Regions from separate parts of the Hymenobacter algoricola genome, predicted to be linked through region 1. Evidence: riboswitches for the same ligand, from Rfam matches in the RefSeq annotation. Region 1 holds a riboswitch; each other region holds the start of a gene.

What was found. Region 1 has a riboswitch for S-adenosylmethionine ahead of metH (methionine synthase). Riboswitches for the same ligand answer to the same signal wherever they lie in the genome.
Region 2: another riboswitch for S-adenosylmethionine. It lies ahead of ABD842_RS07980 (phosphoadenylyl-sulfate reductase); the one in region 1 lies ahead of metH (methionine synthase).
Region 3: another riboswitch for S-adenosylmethionine. It lies ahead of ABD842_RS03755 (O-acetylhomoserine aminocarboxypropyltransferase/cysteine synthase family protein); the one in region 1 lies ahead of metH (methionine synthase).

What each region holds. Positions count from the first base shown of each region.
Region 1 covers NZ_BAABDH010000034.1:30,260-33,530, forward strand. Annotated here, with positions in the region: gene metH (methionine synthase) at 1-1,992, opposite strand, end outside; SAM riboswitch class I at 2,063-2,169, opposite strand; gene ABD842_RS09080 (PA14 domain-containing protein) at 2,285-3,271, shown strand, end outside.
Region 2 covers NZ_BAABDH010000024.1:40,175-43,445, reverse strand. Annotated here, with positions in the region: gene cysD (sulfate adenylyltransferase subunit CysD) at 102-1,013, opposite strand; gene ABD842_RS07980 (phosphoadenylyl-sulfate reductase) at 1,164-1,919, opposite strand; SAM riboswitch class I at 2,206-2,300, opposite strand; gene ABD842_RS07975 (lipopolysaccharide biosynthesis protein) at 2,461-3,271, opposite strand, start outside.
Region 3 covers NZ_BAABDH010000015.1:78,082-81,352, reverse strand. Annotated here, with positions in the region: gene ABD842_RS03765 (hypothetical protein) at 1-277, opposite strand, end outside; gene ABD842_RS03760 (LysM peptidoglycan-binding domain-containing protein) at 504-797, shown strand; SAM riboswitch class I at 974-1,086, shown strand; gene ABD842_RS03755 (O-acetylhomoserine aminocarboxypropyltransferase/cysteine synthase family protein) at 1,471-2,850, shown strand; gene ABD842_RS03750 (homoserine O-acetyltransferase family protein) at 3,165-3,271, shown strand, end outside.

The DNA.
Region 1 (3,271 bases):
GGTGGCGTCGGCGCGGCGGTTGAGCAGCACGTCTTCCACCAATTCGAGCAGGTCTTTGGGCACCTCGTCGTACACGGCCAGCTGGCTGGGGTTCACGATGCCCATATCCAGGCCGGCGCGGATGGCGTGGTAGAGGAAGCTGGAGTGAATGGCCTCGCGCACCACGTCGTTGCCGCGGAAGGAGAAGCTGATGTTGCTGATGCCGCCGGAAGTCAGCGCCCCGGGCAGGTTGGCCTTGATCCAGCGCACGGCCTCGATAAAGTCGAGGGCATAGTTGCGGTGCTCCTCCATGCCGGTACCCACCGTGAGGATGTTGGGGTCGAAGATGATGTCCTGGGGCGGGAAGCCCACTTCGTTCACCAGAATGTCGTAGCTGCGCTTGCACACCGCAATTTTCTTCTCAAACGTGTCGGCCTGGCCGGTTTCGTCGAAGGCCATGACCACCACGGCGGCGCCGTACTGGCGCACGGTGCGGGCGTGCTGCCGGAATACGTCCTCGCCCTCTTTCAGCGAAATCGAGTTGACGATGCTCTTGCCCTGCACGCACTTCAGGCCGGCTTCGAGCACGGTCCACTTCGAGGAGTCAATCATCACCGGCACCCGGGAAATGTCGGGCTCGGAGGCAATCAGGTTCAGAAACGTCGTCATGGCCTGCTCCGAGTCGAGCATGCCTTCGTCCATGTTCACGTCGAGCACCTGGGCACCGCCTTCCACCTGGTCGCGGGCCACCTGCAGGGCGGCTTCGTAGGAGCCGGTGCGGATCAGGCGGGCAAAGGCCCGGGAGCCGGTCACGTTGCACCGCTCGCCCACGTTCACAAACAGGCTGTCGGGGTAGATATTGAAGGGCTCCAGACCAGACAAGCGCGTGGCGCTTGAATTAGTAATTAGTAATTGAGAAGTAGTAATTGGCTCGTCGGCTTGCTGGTCGTCGGCAATTCTTAATTCTTCATTACTAATTACTAATTGCGCATTGCGGAGCTGAGGAAGTGGGCGTGGCGCGTAGCGCTGAGCCAGCTTACTCAGCTCCGCAATGTGCTGGGGCGTGGTGCCGCAGCAGCCCCCGGCCACCGTCACGATGCCTTCCTTCAGGTAATTCTCGACCACGGCCGCGAATTCCTGGGCCGACTCGTCGTAGCCGCCGAAGGCATTCGGCAGGCCGGCGTTGGGGTAGGCGGAAATATGCACGTCGGCAATCCGGCTCAGCTCCCTGACGTAGATGTGCAGCTGGTCGGCGCCCAAAGCGCAGTTCAGCCCCACGCTCAGCAGCGGTAAGTGGCTGATGGAGTTCCAGAAGGCTTCCACCGTCTGCCCCGACAACGTGCGGCCGGAGGCGTCGGTGATGGTGCCCGAAATCATGACCGGCACCACTTTGCCGCCTTCGTCGAAGAACTTCTGCACCGCGTACAGCGCGGCCTTGGCGTTGAGCGTGTCGAAGATGGTTTCGATAAGCAGCGTGTCGGAGCCGCCGTCGATCAGGCCGCGCACCTGCTCCAGGTAAGCCGCGGCCAGCTCGTCGAAGGTCACGGCGCGGAAGCCGGGCCGGTTCACGTCGGGCGACAGGGAAGCGGTGCGGTTGGTGGGCCCCACGGCCCCGGCCACGAAGCGCGGCTTGTGCGGCTCGCGGGCGGTGAATTCGTCGGCTACCTCTTTGGCAATCCGGGCTGATTCGAAGTTGAGCTCATATACGATATGCTCCAAACCATAATCGGCCTGGGCGATGGTGGTGCCGCTGAAGGTGTTGGTTTCCACCATGTCGGCCCCGGCGGCGAAGTAGTCGTGGTGGATGCCGCGGATGATGTCGGGGCGGGTCAGGCTCAGCAGGTCGTTGTTGCCGCGCAGGGGCTTGGGATGATCCGCGAAGCGCGGGCCGCGGAAGTCGGCCTCTTCCAGCGGGTGGCGCTGAATCATGGTGCCCATGGCGCCATCGAGCACGAGGATGCGCTGCTGCAGAATAGCGTAAAGCGGGGAGTCGGGGCGGAGCGTCGGTTGCATAGCGGCTTCTCTTCTAATGAGGCGGTACCAAAAAGCCTATCCAGAAAGAGCCGCGCAAGGGCGAGTCCGGTACTTATCTTTATTCGCCGCCGAAACGCCGAAATGGGAGTTGGCACCTTGTGTAGCAGGTTGCCAAGACGTCGTCGGGCCCAGTCCCTCGGTCTTTCTGGATAAGTAACATCACGAAGATACTGCAGGAAACTCCGGAATCCAATTTTGGCCCGAGGGCGCGCGTTATCTGTTACGTTTGGAATATTACCCCTAATTCGGGCGTTTCCGCTAGCTGCTGCTCATGCTGTGTCGTCTCCGCTTCCGGCTATTGCTTGCCACGCTGCTGCTGCTGCTGCTGCTGGCCGGGCGGCTGCGGGCGCAGCCGCGGCCCGCCACGCCCGGCGACGGCCTGCGCGGGCACTACTACGACGGCCAGAACTTCGGGCAGCTCGTGCTGACCCGCGTTGATCCGACCATCGACTTCAACTGGACCATTGAGGGCCCCAGTCCGGCCGGGCGCACCTTTGCGGCCCCGGGGCCCGGTGTGCCGCCCGAGTATTTCTCGGTGCGCTGGCTGGGGCACATCTACATTCCCGTCACGGGCCGCTACACGTTCCGCATTCTCAACGACGACGGCATGCGGGTGTGGCTGGGCGGCAAAAGAATTCTCAGCGCCTGGCGCGACCAGGTCGCCACCGAGTCGGCCGCCGAAATTCAGCTTACCGGCGGCCGCTACTATCCGCTGCGGGTAGAATATTGCCAGGTGCAGTGGGATACCCGCGCCCAGCTCACCTGGCAGCAGCCTGGTGCAGCGGCCGAGCCCCGGCCCATCCCGACGGCCAGCCTCTACGCCACGCTGCCGCCTTCCGCCCGCCCGATTTCGGCTCCCGCCACTGCCCGGCCGGCCGCTCCGACGGCGCCGGCCGCGGCCCCCGCTCCCCCGTCCCGGGTTGCGTCCAGGCCCACCGTGCGGCCCACCGTCTCGCGGGGAGCCAAGCCGGCGCCGCGCCGGCGGCCAGTGCTGCCCCGCCGCGGCGCCGCGCTGCCCGCCGCCGATAGCCTCACCACCGCGGTGCCCGACCTGGCCACCCTGCGTAAAGGTGCCGTAGTGCCGCTGACCAATCTGTATTTCACCCAAAGCACTGCCACCCTGCTGCCCGCCTCGCGCCCCCTGTTGAACCAGCTGGCCCGCACCCTGCGCGCCCGGCCCGCGCTGCGCCTGGAAATTGCCGGCCACACCGATAACGTGGGCGAGCCGGCCCTGAACCTGCGCCTGTCGGAGCAGCGG
Region 2 (3,271 bases), on a different contig from region 1:
AGGAATCTCGCGTGCTGATGGCAGGTTGGTACTTCATGATTACCACGCTGGCGAGATGCTTCGGCTTCGCTCAGCATGACGTTCTGAAAAATCTTCACCACTCAGAAATAGCCGTTGCGCTTGCGGTCTTCCATGCCGGCCTCGGAGATGTTGTCGTCGAGGCGGGTGGCGCCCCGCTCACTGACTTTGGCCAGCAGCAGATCCGCGATGATGTCGTCGATGGTGGCCGCGTCGCTCTCCACGGCGGCGGTGCAGGTCGAGTCGCCCACGGTGCGGAAGCGCACCTGGCGCTCCACGATTTCGTCGGTGTCGTCGAGGCGCAGGTGCTCGTTGAGGCCCAGCAGCTGGCCGCTGGGCAGCACCACGCAGGTGCGCGGGTGGCCGAAGTAGATGCTGGGCAGGGCAATGTTCTCGCGCTGGATGTAGCGCCACACGTCCAGCTCGGTCCAGTTCGAAATCGGGAACACGCGCACGTTTTCACCCCGCTGGATGCGGCCGTTGTAGATGTTCCAGAGCTCGGGACGCTGGCGCTTGGGGTCCCACTGCCCAAACTCGTCGCGCACCGAGAAGATGCGCTCCTTGGCCCGGGCCTTTTCCTCGTCGCGGCGGGCCCCGCCGATGCAGGCGTCGAACCCAAACTCCTCGATGGTTTCGAGCAGGGTGTAGGTTTGCAGCGGGTTGCGGCTGGGGAACTTGCCGCCCGGCTCGCGCAGGCGCTGCCGCCGGATGGTATCCTCCACGCTGCGCACGATAAGCTTTTCGCCCAGCTCGGCGGCCAGCGCGTCGCGGAAGGCCAGCACCTCGGGGAAGTTGTGGCCGGTATCGACGTGCACCAGCGGGAAGGGAAAGCGGCCGGGGCGGAAGGCCTTTTCGGCCAGGCGCGTCAGCACGATGGAGTCTTTGCCGCCCGAAAACAGCAGGGCCGGCCGCTCAAACTGGCCCGCCACTTCCCGCAGGATGTGAAGGGCTTCGGCTTCCAGCCGGTCGAGGTAATCGAAGTGCAGGATACTCATATGGTCGGGATGTCAGTATTTGATTTCCTGTCATCCTGAGGCGAAAGCCGAAGGACCTTATCACGTTGGAGCGAGTCGTTGTCACACCCATCGTTCATATCCCATAAGGTCCTTCGCAAGCGGACGCCAGATGAAGGATGACAGTCGGTTTTAGTTAGCCGTTATCGGCTCCACCTCCGGATCGGGGCTGCTGTGGGTGCCGTGCAGGCCGCATTCCTTGGCCGTCTGGTCTTCCCACCACCAGCGCCCGGCCCGGAAATCCTCGCCCGGCTTGATGGCCCGGGTGCAGGGCGCGCAGCCGATGCTCACGAAGCCCTGCTGGTGCAGCGGATTGAACGGAATGCTGTGCGCGTGCACATAGTCCCAGCACTGGGCGAAAGTCCAGTCGAACAGCGGGTGAAACTTGAGGAGCTTGTGCGTGTCGTCCCACTCCACCGCGTGCATGTCGTGCCGGTTGGCCGACTGCTCGGCGCGGATGCCGGTAAACCACGCCTGCTGCCCCTGGAGCGCCCGGTTCAGCGGCTCCACCTTGCGGATGCCGCAGCATTCTTTGCGGTTTTCCACGCTGTCGTAGAAGCTGTTGGGTCCTTTTTCGCGCAGCAGGTGCTCCACGCCGGCCGGCCGGGGAGCGTAGGTGTCGATGGGCTGGCCGTAGCGACGCAGGGTCTTGCTCCAGGTGGAGTAGGTTTCCTGGAAGTTGCGGCCCGTGTCGAGGGTGAAGACGGTAATCGGCAGGTTGTGCTCGAAGATCAGGTGGGTGATGATCTGGTCTTCGAGGCCGAAGGAAGTCGAGAAAACGGCTTGCTGGGGGAACTGCGCGGCGACGACGGCCAGCACTTCGGCCGCGGAAAGCCCGGCGAGCTGCCGGCGCAGGTCGAGGACCAGCGCCTGGGAGGCTACTTGCATAATGAAGGAAGGATGGGGCTTTTCCGGGCAGAAAAGGCCGACGACACGAAGCGCCCGGACGCCATAAGGCGGCGCAAAGCCGGGCCGGCTGTCCTGCGGGAGCCGAAAAAGAGGTGCGGGAAACTGCCTTAGCTAGCTAAGAACAGGGCACGGGCAGGAAAAAGGGCGGGGGTGAGCCGGACTAACAACACCGGCCGCCCAGCAGCATGCCCCAACATCCATGCTGTAGAGCAGAGAGGGTGGCAGTGGTGGTGCGGGGGTTGGCAGAAGTTTTCACGGCAACTTGTTTTTATATGGTCAGGACTTGGCACCGTTTCCGCGGGTTTGCGGATGGTTGCCGGCGTTTCGTCGAGCCTGTCTCTCCACGCCTCTGTATAAAAACAATCCTTTGGGGGGTAAAGAATTGGTGCTGCAAATGTAGTAGCCCGATTTTGGAACTTCCTAATTATTATTTTATCTATCTTAAAACAAGCTAGTTGAATAGAATAGGTAAGGAATTCTTGTAGCTGATAATGAATTACTTAAGGTAATACCTGATTACCTAAGGTAATAAACGTTTTTTCAGGCCGAGCAGTAAATCCCGGGCTTCGGGCACCGCATTGGTGCCCAGCACCAGCCCCGCGTACCCAATGGTCAGCACCACGGAGCGCACCAGCATGGTGACCAGAAACGAGTGGGTGAACGGTACCAGCCAGCCCGCGAAACCAGCTACGGCAGCCACGGCCATGATGAGCGGAATGCGCCGGTCGAAGGGCTGCAGGCGGTAGGAATACCACACAAACCAGGTGCGGGCCGCGTTGATGCTGACGATGGCCAGGAGCGTAGCCAGGGCCGAGCCGGTAAGGCCGTAGCGTGGAATCAGCAGCCAGTTCATAAACACCGTGCTGCCGGCCAGAAACAGGTTGAAAATCAAATCGAAGCGGTAGCGCGGCGAGGTAACGACGATGAGGCCGTTGACGCCGGTGATGCCGTCGAACAGGCGGCCGGCCAGCAGCAGCAGCACGGCGGTGGTGCCGGTGGCGTACACCGGGTTTTTGATCAGGGAGTAGATGAAGTCCAGGTTCAGCCCGATGCCCAGCGCGAGGTAGCAGCCCAGGGCCGTGTTCAGGCGGGTGGTGCGGCGGTAGAAGTCGGCCATCTTGGCCAGGTCCTGGTCTTTCCAGTACTGGGCCAGCAGCGGGAAGGCAATCTTATTGAGCGAGCGGGCCGGAATAGTCAGGGCCGTGCTGATGTTGTAGGCAATGCCGTACACGCCGGCCGCCGCCAGCCCCAGCTGCGCGCTCACCATCCACGAGTCGATGTAGCCCAGGATGCTGCCCGAGAGGCTGGAAAGCAGGGCAAAGCCGCCGAAG
Region 3 (3,271 bases), on a different contig from region 1:
CGAACACGTACTTGCCCTGCATAGTCTGAGCGGACGAAGTCATGTTGAAGGTTCCATTGGCGAAGAAGCGCAGCTCGGTATCCTCGTCGGCATCGGTCTGGGCTACTTTGTCGCCGGTGGCGGTGGTTTCCTTGTCGGTTTTCCACACTTTGCTTTCGGTGCCGTAGAGCATGTTGGTTTCGCCGACCTTATCGGGCTGGCTGCAGCTAGAGACGAACAGGGCTACGAGCAGCAGCAGGCTGGCCAGGTAGTGCAGGGGAGTGGTGGCGCGGTTCATGGAAAGGGGGTGTGAGGGTTGAAAAGAGGGGAGAAGTCAGCATCAATGACCCCAGGCATAGCCTTGGGCCGGCGTTTCTTACGGCAAGCGGGGAAAAGAGTTAAGGCCCTATATTCTCTTTCTGTTCGCGGCAACCTAATCAGTAGCGGGGCGTAAGAACGCCTGAAACCGTGAGGCTTAGGCCACTACGAATCTTCTCTCCATTCACCCTAACCGACACACAACCATGGGACTGTTCGATTTCCTCAGCAATAAAGGCGAAGAAAAACCCGTTGAAGCGCCCAAGCCCGCCGCTGCCGGGGGCACCGACTTCTTCGGTACCAAAGATGGCGCCGCCAAGCCCGCGGCCGCCGGCAGCACCTACACCGTAGCCAGCGGCGACTCGCTGTCGAAAATTGCCAAAAACCACTACGGCGACGCTGCCAAGTGGCACCAGATTTACGATGCCAACAAAGCCACCATCGGCGCCAACCCCGACCATATCGAAGTAGGCCAGGTCCTGACACTGCCGACGCTGTAGGTCTTTTCCCGGCCCTGATTCCTGCCAAAAACGCTGCTCCGGCCCGGAGCAGCGTTTTTTTGTGCCCCAGAGAAAAAGACGGAAAACTTTTCCCCGGATTTGCGCTTCTCAATTCCGGGTGTACATTTGCACCTACCAATCCGGTACTCCCCCGCTAACGGTGGGGCGATTTTCAGACTTTATGCAGAAGTGGCGAGAGAACAGGCTCCGTGACCCACTGGCAACCTTCGGTAAAGCGAAAGGTGCCAATTCCTGCCCGACCGGCCCAGGCCCGCGGGACAGATAAGTTGAGTGCCATGAAAAATTCCCCCTCCTCCGCCCTTCCGAACCCTTCCCCTCTGGCTGCTGCGCGGCAAGCCAGCCGGCCGATGGGTTTCCGCAGTTCTGCTGCGCTGGCCCTTGCGGCCCCCCAGGCCGCCCGCATGCGAATGGGCTGTTGTTGCGCGTGTTGTTGCTAGCCTGAGTCTGGCCTAGCGTCCCCTCCCTTTTTTCTTTTTACGGCTTACCCTGCATCCGGCAGCCACTTTTTGTGCGCTTCCCGCGGGGTCCCGGCTGGCTCCTGACCCCGCTTTTCAGCCGCAGGGCCGCGCCTGGCCCGGTCCCGTGGGAGTCTTGGCTCCCGGCTCAAATCCTGTCTTTTCTTTCCGTAATCCTTCTTAACCTCCGAACCAGTATGTCCACGCCAGCCCATCACTTCGAAACGCTGCAGCTCCACGCCGGTCAGCAGCCCGACCCCACTACCGGCGCCCGCGCCGTACCGCTGTACCAGACCACGTCCTACGTGTTCAAGAACGCTGAGCACGGGGCCAACCTGTTTGCCCTGAAGGAGTTCGGCAACATCTACACCCGCCTGATGAACCCGACGACCGACGTGTTTGAGCAGCGCGTGGCGGCCCTGGAAGGCGGCGTGGCAGCCCTGGCTACCAGCTCGGGGCAGGCGGCCCAGTTCATTGCCCTGAACAACATCCTGCAGGCCGGCGACAACTTCGTGAGTACGGCCTTCCTCTACGGCGGCACCTACAACCAGTTTAAGGTAGCATTCAAGCGCCTGGGCATCGAGGCACGCTTTGCCGACGGCGACAACCCGGCCTCCTTCGAGGCGCTGCTTGACGACAACACCAAGGCCATCTACCTCGAAACCATCGGCAACCCAAGCTACAGCATCCCCGACTTCGAGCGGATTGCGGCCATTGCCAACAAGCACGACCTGCCGCTGATTGTGGACAACACGTTCGGGGCGGGCGGCTACCTGTTCCGGCCCCTGGAGCACGGGGCCCACATCGTGGTGGAGTCGGCCACGAAGTGGATTGGCGGCCACGGCACCAGCGTGGGCGGCGTGATTGTGGATGGCGGCACGTACGACTTCGGCAACGGCAAGTTTCCGCAGTTCACCGAGCCTTCCGAAGGCTACCACGGCCTCGTATTCAACGACGTATTCGGCAAGGGCGGGCCGTTCGGCAACATTGCCTTCATCATCCGGGCCCGGGTGGAAGGGCTGCGCGACTTTGGCCCCGCCATCAGCCCGTTCAACTCGTTTCAGCTGCTGATCGGCCTCGAAACGCTGAGCCTGCGGGTGGAGCGGACGGTGGAAAACGCCCTGCGCGTGGCCACCTGGCTGGAGCAGCACCCGCAGGTGGAAAGCGTGAACTATCCGGGGTTGAAAAGCAGCCCTTACCACGGCCTGGCCCAGAAATACCTGAAGCGCGGCTTTGGCGGCGTGCTCAGCTTCCAGCTCAAAGGCAGCAAGGAAACGGCTACGCGCTTCATCGACAACCTGAAGCTGGTGAGTCATCTGGCCAACGTGGGCGACGCCAAGACGCTCATCATTCAGCCCTCGGCCACCACCCACCAGCAGCTCTCCGAAGCCGAGCAGCTGGCCGCCGGCGTCACCCCGACCTCCTTGCGGCTGTCGGTGGGCATCGAGCATTTCGACGATATCCGGGCGGATCTGGCCCAGGCTTTTGAGGCCGTGCGCAACGCCGCTACGCCGGACGAATCGGGCAGCACGCTGCTGCAGCCCGAGGTAGAACACGCTGCTCCGCTGGAAGTCTAGAGAGAGGAAACCGGCGGCAGCTTTTTTAGCGCAGGCGGAAGCCGCCGCCTTTTCCGGTCGGAGCAGCTTGGGGCGCGGGCGGGTCGTTTTGTTGTGAGAGAGGAGACGGCCTGCCCAAACCCACAATAGCCCGGGTTGAGCCGGCATTCTAGCTGGTTCAGCCCGTGCGCTATTGTAGTAGTTTGAAAACCCAGAATTGAAACCTGAGAAAATAGAACTCAGAGCTCAGAGTCTGGCCTGAAACGCCTGAACTGCGGGCATTGGTCCAGGTGCTCAGCTCTAAAATCTAAGCTTTAAGTGCCAAACAAGAATATATGAACAGCTCCCAGGTATTTGCCCTGCCCACGCCCCTGTCGCTGGAAAGCGGCGCGGTGCTGCCGACGGTGCGGGTAGCCTACCACACCGCGGGCACGCTGAATGC